2 linked regions of the Pleomorphomonas sp. PLEO genome follow. The protein of the gene in region 1 binds, or shares a complex with, the protein of each later gene. Links are inferred from orthologs where the notes say so. Each region holds a gene or a part of one and is shown on either strand. Other genes may lie near its edges.

The links.
Region 2: the proteins of rimM (region 1) and rpsS are in contact, whole or in part, in a crystal structure (PDB 3A1P), measured with the Thermus thermophilus proteins. The link is inferred for Pleomorphomonas sp. PLEO from one-to-one orthologs. Residues at the interface, in WP_008632437.1 of Thermus thermophilus: Val4, Glu5, Ile6, Gly7, Arg8, Arg22, Gly23, Glu24, Val26, Leu84, Glu85, Glu86, Gly87, Arg88, Tyr89, Tyr90, Tyr91, Phe92, Leu94, Asp111, Ile112, Leu113, Asp114, Ala115, Gly116, Ala117, Gln118, Asp119, Val120, Ile122; in WP_011173711.1 of Thermus thermophilus: Lys28, Arg29, Leu30, Lys32, Thr48, Gln56, His57, Val58, Pro59, Val60, Tyr61, Thr63, Met66, Glu73, Phe74, Pro76, Thr77, Arg78, Arg81, His83, Gly84, Lys85, Glu86, Ala87, Lys88, Ala89, Thr90, Lys91, Lys92, Lys93.

What each region holds. Positions count from the first base shown.
Region 1 is NZ_CP166625.1:625,606-628,861, reverse strand. The notes cover bases 252-3,195. They hold rimM (ribosome maturation factor RimM), read right to left. Parts: upstream 2,025-3,195; coding sequence 1,479-2,024; downstream 252-1,478. Other genes in these bases: ffh (signal recognition particle protein), read right to left, coding at 2,808-3,195; AB6N07_RS02690 (chorismate mutase), read right to left, coding at 2,518-2,811; rpsP (30S ribosomal protein S16), read right to left, coding at 2,101-2,460; trmD (tRNA (guanosine(37)-N1)-methyltransferase TrmD), read right to left, coding at 772-1,482. In the rest of the region: AB6N07_RS02715 (exodeoxyribonuclease III), read right to left, coding at 1-114; more of ffh, read right to left, coding at 3,196-3,256. UniProt on the Escherichia coli protein: One of at least 4 proteins (Era, RbfA, RimM and RsgA/YjeQ) that assist in the late assembly stage of the 30S ribosomal subunit.
Region 2 is NZ_CP166625.1:4,085,170-4,088,211, reverse strand. The notes cover bases 9-2,738. They hold rpsS (30S ribosomal protein S19), read left to right. Parts: upstream 9-1,099; coding sequence 1,100-1,378; downstream 1,379-2,738. Other genes in these bases: rplP (50S ribosomal protein L16), read left to right, coding at 2,567-2,738; rpsC (30S ribosomal protein S3), read left to right, coding at 1,762-2,544; rplV (50S ribosomal protein L22), read left to right, coding at 1,382-1,762; rplB (50S ribosomal protein L2), read left to right, coding at 245-1,084; AB6N07_RS18975 (50S ribosomal protein L23), read left to right, coding at 9-225. Outside these bases: more of AB6N07_RS18975, read left to right, coding at 1-8; more of rplP, read left to right, coding at 2,739-2,980. UniProt on the Escherichia coli protein: In the E.coli 70S ribosome in the initiation state it has been modeled to contact the 23S rRNA of the 50S subunit forming part of bridge B1a; this bridge is broken in the model with bound EF-G.

The sequences.
Region 1 (3,256 bases):
GGTCTCCTGCAGGAAGAGCACATCGGGCGCCGCCTCGTTGAGCAAACGCTCGACGATAAGCCGACGCATGCGGACGGAATTGATATTCCAGGTGGCGATCTTGACCTGTCGCATGGGCTTTCGGGATCTCCGGACGTGAAAAGGCCCGCGAGCGGAAGCACGCGGGCCCGGATCGATCAGTCAGCCTTGGGCTGAACTCATTTGGCGGCCTTGGCAGCGTCGTTGAGCTTGCGGGCGCGGGAGTTGGTCGCCTCGAAGATACGAGCCGCCTTGCCGCGCAGATCGCGCAGATAGTAGAGCTTGGCCCGGCGGACCCTACCGCGGCGCACCACATCGAGCGAATCAATCATCGGCGAGTAGAGCGGGAAGACGCGCTCGACGCCCTCGCCGTAGGAAATCTTGCGGACGGTGAAGCTCTCGTTGAGACCGCCACCCTTGCGGGCGATGCAGACGCCCTCGTAGGCCTGCACGCGGGTGCGGGTGCCTTCGGTGACCTTCACGTTGACGCGAACGGTGTCGCCTGGGGAGAACTCGGGCAGCTCGCGCTGGGCCTTTACGACGGCCATCTGCTCGGCCTCGAGCTCCTGGATGATCTTGCTCATCTTTGGATTCCTTCTTTTTCCTGAGCCGACCAGAGCGCCCGAAACATCGTTACATCGAACGAAGGGGCGATACGTCAATCAACTATATGGGCGGGGTTCCTACACGAGCTGGATTGGTTTGTCGACCACTCGCGCCCAGATTCTTTGCCAAAAAGCCTCATCAAAGCGCTCATTTCCGGCCTTCGCGCGGCCCATGCGCAGCCCAGAGGTCGGGTCGGCGCTCGCGTGTCACCCTTTGGGCGTCGGCGCGGCGCCAGGCATCCACTTTCGCATGGTCGCCAGAGAGCAGCACCTGCGGGATCGCCTCGTCCTCAAAGACCGGCGGACGGGTGTATTGGGCGTGTTCGAGGAGTCCTTCCTCGAAGCTTTCTGTGAAGCCGGAGAGCTCGTTCCCCATCACGCCGGGCAGCAGCCGCACCACGGCATCAAGAAGCACGATGGCCGCTACCTCTCCGCCCGATAGAACATAGTCGCCAATAGACACCTCTTCGAGCTGACGGCGGCCAATGACCCGCTCGTCGACCCCCTCGAAGCGGCCGCAGACAATAACCACGCCGGGACCGGCGGCCAGTTCTCGCACACGCGCCTGTTTGAGCGGTGCCCCGCGCGGTGTCATCAGCAGGCGTGGGCGAAGATCGTCCAGCGGGGACACCGCATCGACGGCGCGGGCGAGCACATCGGCACGCATCACCATGCCGGGGCCGCCGCCAGCTGGGGTGTCATCGACATTGCGGTGGCGGCCTTCGGCGAAGTCACGGATCTGCGTCGCCGTCAGCGACCATCCCCCTTCGACAAGCGCCCTGCCGGCAAGGCTGACGCCCAGCGGTCCGGGAAACATCTCGGGATAAAGCGTCAGCACATCGGCCGCGAAGCCGGTCACGGCGTCCCCTCCCCGTCCGGTTCGCGAGCGTCTTCAAGAAGACCCTCCGGAGGCTCGATGATGGCCTTCCCGGCGACAAAATCGAGGGTGGGCACGACGGCGCGAGTGAACGGCACATAGACGGAGGCGCCATCCGGGCGGCGTACATCGAGGAGATCGTCAGCCCCGAAGTTGGCCACCGCCACCACGGTGCCAACCGGCTCGCCGGCCGTCGTCTCGACAGCAAGACCCACGAGGTCGGCGTGATAAAACTCGTCTTCCTCCGGCGGCGGCAGCGCCGAACGATCGATATAAAGCTTGGTGCGAGTGAGCTTTTCGGCAGCGGTGCGGTCGGCCACGCCCTCGAAAGCCACGACCAGCATGTCATCCTTCAAATGCCTCAGCGACTTCACGCGGAAGACGCCGCCCCGACTGTCATTCAGAGGACCGTAATCGGCGATGCCCAACGGATCGGCGGTATACGCCTTGACGCGAACCTCGCCGCGCACGCCATGCGCGGCACCGATCTCGGCAATCAGGATGGACTTTTGCGGCTCGGCCACTGTGGGGGTCTCCGGCAACGAAAAGGACCGCCCCGCTGGGCGGGACGGTCCCTTATAGGATGATGTCAGGCCGAGATCACTCGGTCGGAGCTTCGGCGGCGGCGGCCTTTTCGGCGCGCTCGGTGGCGCGTTCCTTGGCCCGCTCGCCCGGCTCGGCCTTGTTCGGGTTATTGCGGGCGGGACGGTTGGCGAGACCGGCCTTGTCGAGGAAGCGCAGCACGCGATCGGTCGGCTGAGCGCCCTGGTCGAGCCAGTACTTGGCACGGTCGGTGTCGAGCACGACGCGGTTCTCGACGTCGTCGGCCAGCATCGGATCGAAGGTGCCGATCTTTTCGATGAAGCGGCCGTCGCGCGGCGAACGGGCGTCGGCGATGACGATCGAGTAGTGCGGACGCTTCTTGGCGCCACCACGGGCGAGACGGATCTTGAGGGACATCGGGTTACTCCAGCTTGTTCTTGAGGTTGACTGTCTTGGTTTAGGGAGAGGCACCGCCTATCGGCGAAGAGCCTCGTGGTGCCTGATCACTTCCGTGATGATGAAGTTCAGGAATTTCTCAGCAAAATCAGGATCGAGCCGAGCATCGGCGGCAAGCGCCCTTAGTCGTTCGATCTGAACTTTTTCTCGCGAGGGATCGGCCGGCGGCAGGCTGTGCTCGGCTTTGAGCCGACCTACCTTCTGCGTGCACTTGAAGCGCTCCGCAAGAAGGTGAACCAGCGCCGCGTCGATGTTGTCGATCGAGCCGCGCAGTTCCAGGAGCTCGGCCATCACCGGATCGAGCGTCGTCATTTCTTTGGCCCCTTCGGCAGGCCGGGAAGACCCGGCAACCCCGGCAGGCGACCGCCGGGCAGACCTGGCAGACCTGGCAGACCAGAGAGGCCCGGCGGCAGCGCCCCTGGCAACCCCGGCGGGAGACCACCCTTGCCGCCGAGCGCACCGCCCATTCCCATGTCGCGAGCCATCTTCTCGAGCTGGGCCGGATCCATCTTGGACGGGTCGGGCATACCGCCGCCGCCCATCATGGCACCGAGCTTGCCAAGGCCACCGAACAGGCCGCCCTTCTGCTTGCCCATAGCCTTCATCATGTCGGCCATCTGCCGGTGCATCTTCAGCACCTTATTGACGTCGGACACGTCAGTGCCGGAACCGGCGGCGATCCGCTTGCGGCGCTTGGCATCGATGACGGCAGGCTTGGCGCGCTCTTTCTTGTTCATCGACTGGATGACGGCGAGCT
Region 2 (3,042 bases), 3.5 Mb from region 1 along the record:
GAGAACAACAAGGTGGTCTTCAACGTTGCCAAGACCGCGACCAAGCCCGAGATCAAAGCCGCCGTCGAGCAGCTGTTCTCGGTTAAGGTCAAGAGCGTCAACACGCTCGTGCGTAAGGGCAAGACGAAGCGCTTCCGGGGCATCATCGGTACCCAGTCCGACGTGAAGAAAGCGATCGTGACCCTCGAAGAGGGCCATTCGATCGACATCACGACGGGCCTCTGATCCGAGCGGCAGGACGATTATGGCACTCAAATATTACAAGCCGACGACCCCGGGCCAGCGCCAGCTGGTCCTCGTCGATCGCTCCGAGCTTCATAAGGGCGCGCCAGTGAAGGCGTTGACCGAGGGTCTTAGCAAGACCGGCGGTCGCAACAATCACGGCCGCATCACCGCTTATCATCGCGGCGGTGGTCACAAGCGCTCTTATCGTCTCATCGATTTCAAGCGTCGCAAGCTCGGCATGAATGCCGTGGTTGAGCGTCTGGAGTACGATCCCAACCGCACCGGCTTCATCGCCCTCATCAAGTATGAGGACGGCGAGCTGAGCTACATCCTGGCCCCGCAGCGTCTGGCCGTTGGCGACAACGTCGTCGCCGCGCCCGCCGCCGACGTGAAGCCCGGCAATGCGATGCAGCTGTCGGCCATTCCGGTCGGCACGCTCGTCCACAATGTCGAGCTGAAGCCCGGTAAGGGCGGTCAGGTTGCCCGCTCGGCTGGCTCCTACGCCCAGATCGTCGGTCGCGACCAAGGCTACACCGTTGTGCGCCTCAACTCTGGCGAACAGCGCAAGGTGCTCGGCACTTGCTTTGCCACCATCGGCGCTGTGTCGAACCCCGACCACTCCAACGTGTCGATCGGTAAGGCTGGCCGCAATCGCTGGCTGGGCAAGCGCCCGGTCAACCGCGGCGTGACGATGAACCCGATCGACCATCCGCACGGCGGCGGCGAAGGCCGCACCTCGGGTGGCCGTCATCCGGTTACCCCATGGGGCAAGCCGACCAAGGGCAAGAAGACGAGATCGAACAAGTCCACGGACAAGTTCATCGTCCGTAGCCGCCATGCGCGCAAGAAGTCGCAGTAAGAGAGAGGAACGACCGTGACTCGTTCGGTTTGGAAAGGCCCGTTCGTCGACGGCTACCTCCTCAAGAAGGCGGAAGTCAGTCGCGCGAGTGGCCGCAATGAAGTCATCAAGATCTGGAGCCGTCGCTCCACGATCCTGCCGAATTTCGTCGGACTTACGTTCGGCGTTTACAACGGCCTGAAGCACATTCCGGTGTCCGTGAACGAGGACATGGTGGGTCACAAGTTCGGCGAGTTCGCGCCGACCCGCACCTACTATGGCCATGGCTCGGATAAGAAGGCGAAGAGGAAGTAACCCATGGGCAAGCCGAAGCGTGAACGCACGCTCGCCGACACTGAGGCGCAGGCGGTGACCCGCAACCTTCGCGTCTCGCCGCAGAAGCTCAATCTTGTCGCGGCTCTCATCCGCGGCAAGAAGGTCAACACGGCGCTGGCCGATCTCACCTTCTCGCGCAAGCGTATTGCTGACGACGTGAAGAAGACGCTGGAGTCGGCGATCGCCAATGCCGAGAATAACCACGACCTGGACGTCGATGCTCTCGTCGTCAAGGAAGCTTTCGTGAGCAAGGGCCTCGTCATGAAGCGCTTCTCGCCGCGAGCTCGTGGTCGTGTCGGTCAGATCCAGAAGCCGTTTGCGAACCTCACGATTGTGGTTCGCGAAGTCGAGGAGACCGCCTGATGGGCCACAAAGTTAATCCGATCGGTCTGCGTCTCGGCATCAACCGGACCTGGGACTCGCGTTGGTTCGCGAGTAAGGCCGAGTACGGCGCGCTGCTGCACGAGGATCTCGCCATCCGCAAATTCCTCTTCGAGGAACTGAAGACGGCTGCGGTATCCAAGGTTGTCATCGAGCGTCCGCACAAGAAGTGCCGCGTCACCATCCACTCGGCTCGTCCGGGCGTGGTGATCGGCAAGAAGGGTGCTGACATCGAGAAACTGCGCAAGCTGATCGCCAAGTTCACTTCCTCGGAAGTGCATCTCAATATCGTCGAGGTGCGCAAGCCCGAGACCGACGCGACACTGATCGCCGCGTCGATCGCCCAGCAGCTCGAGCGTCGTGTGGCTTTCCGCCGTGCGATGAAGCGTTCGGTGCAGTCGGCGATGCGTCTCGGTGCCGAAGGCATCCGCATCAACGCCGGTGGCCGTCTCGGCGGCGCCGAAATCGCTCGTCTGGAGTGGTATCGCGAGGGCCGCGTGCCCCTGCATACGCTTCGTGCCGACATCGATTACGGCATCGCCACCGCCCACACCGCTTACGGCACCAACGGCCTGAAGGTCTGGGTGTTCAAGGGCGAGATCCTGGAGCACGACCCGCTCGCTTCCGAGCGTCGCGCGCTTGAGGGTAACGAAGGTGAACGTTCTGGCGGCGACCGCCGTCGTGAGCGTGACAATCCCCGTGGCGACCGTGAAGGTCGTGGCCGTGGCCGTGGTCGCGAACGCGACGGCGATGGTGCGCGTTAACTAGAGTTTTGGGAGAAGGACGATGCTTCAACCGAAGCGCACCAAATTCCGTAAGCAGTTCAAGGGCCGCATCCATGGCGTGTCCAAGGGCGGTACCGACCTGAACTTCGGCGCTTTTGGCCTCAAGGCCATGGAGCCCGAGCGCGTCACCGCGCGGCAGATCGAGGCGGCTCGCCGCGCGATCACCCGCCAGATGAAGCGTATTGGCCGAGTCTGGATCCGCGTGTTCCCGGACGTTCCGGTCACCGCTAAGCCGACCGAAGTCCGTATGGGTAAGGGCAAGGGTTCACCGGAGTTCTGGTGCGTCCGCATCAAGCCCGGCCGGATCATGTTCGAGCTCGACGGCGTGCCCGAGGAGGTTGCCCGCGAGGCGCTCCGTCTCGGCGCGGCCAAACTTCCGATCAAGACGCGCTTCATTCAGCGCATTGCCGAGTGATCCGCAGGGCGCCCGCCCGGAAGGTCGATAACCTTCCGGCAAGCGGGTGCCGATCGGAAGAC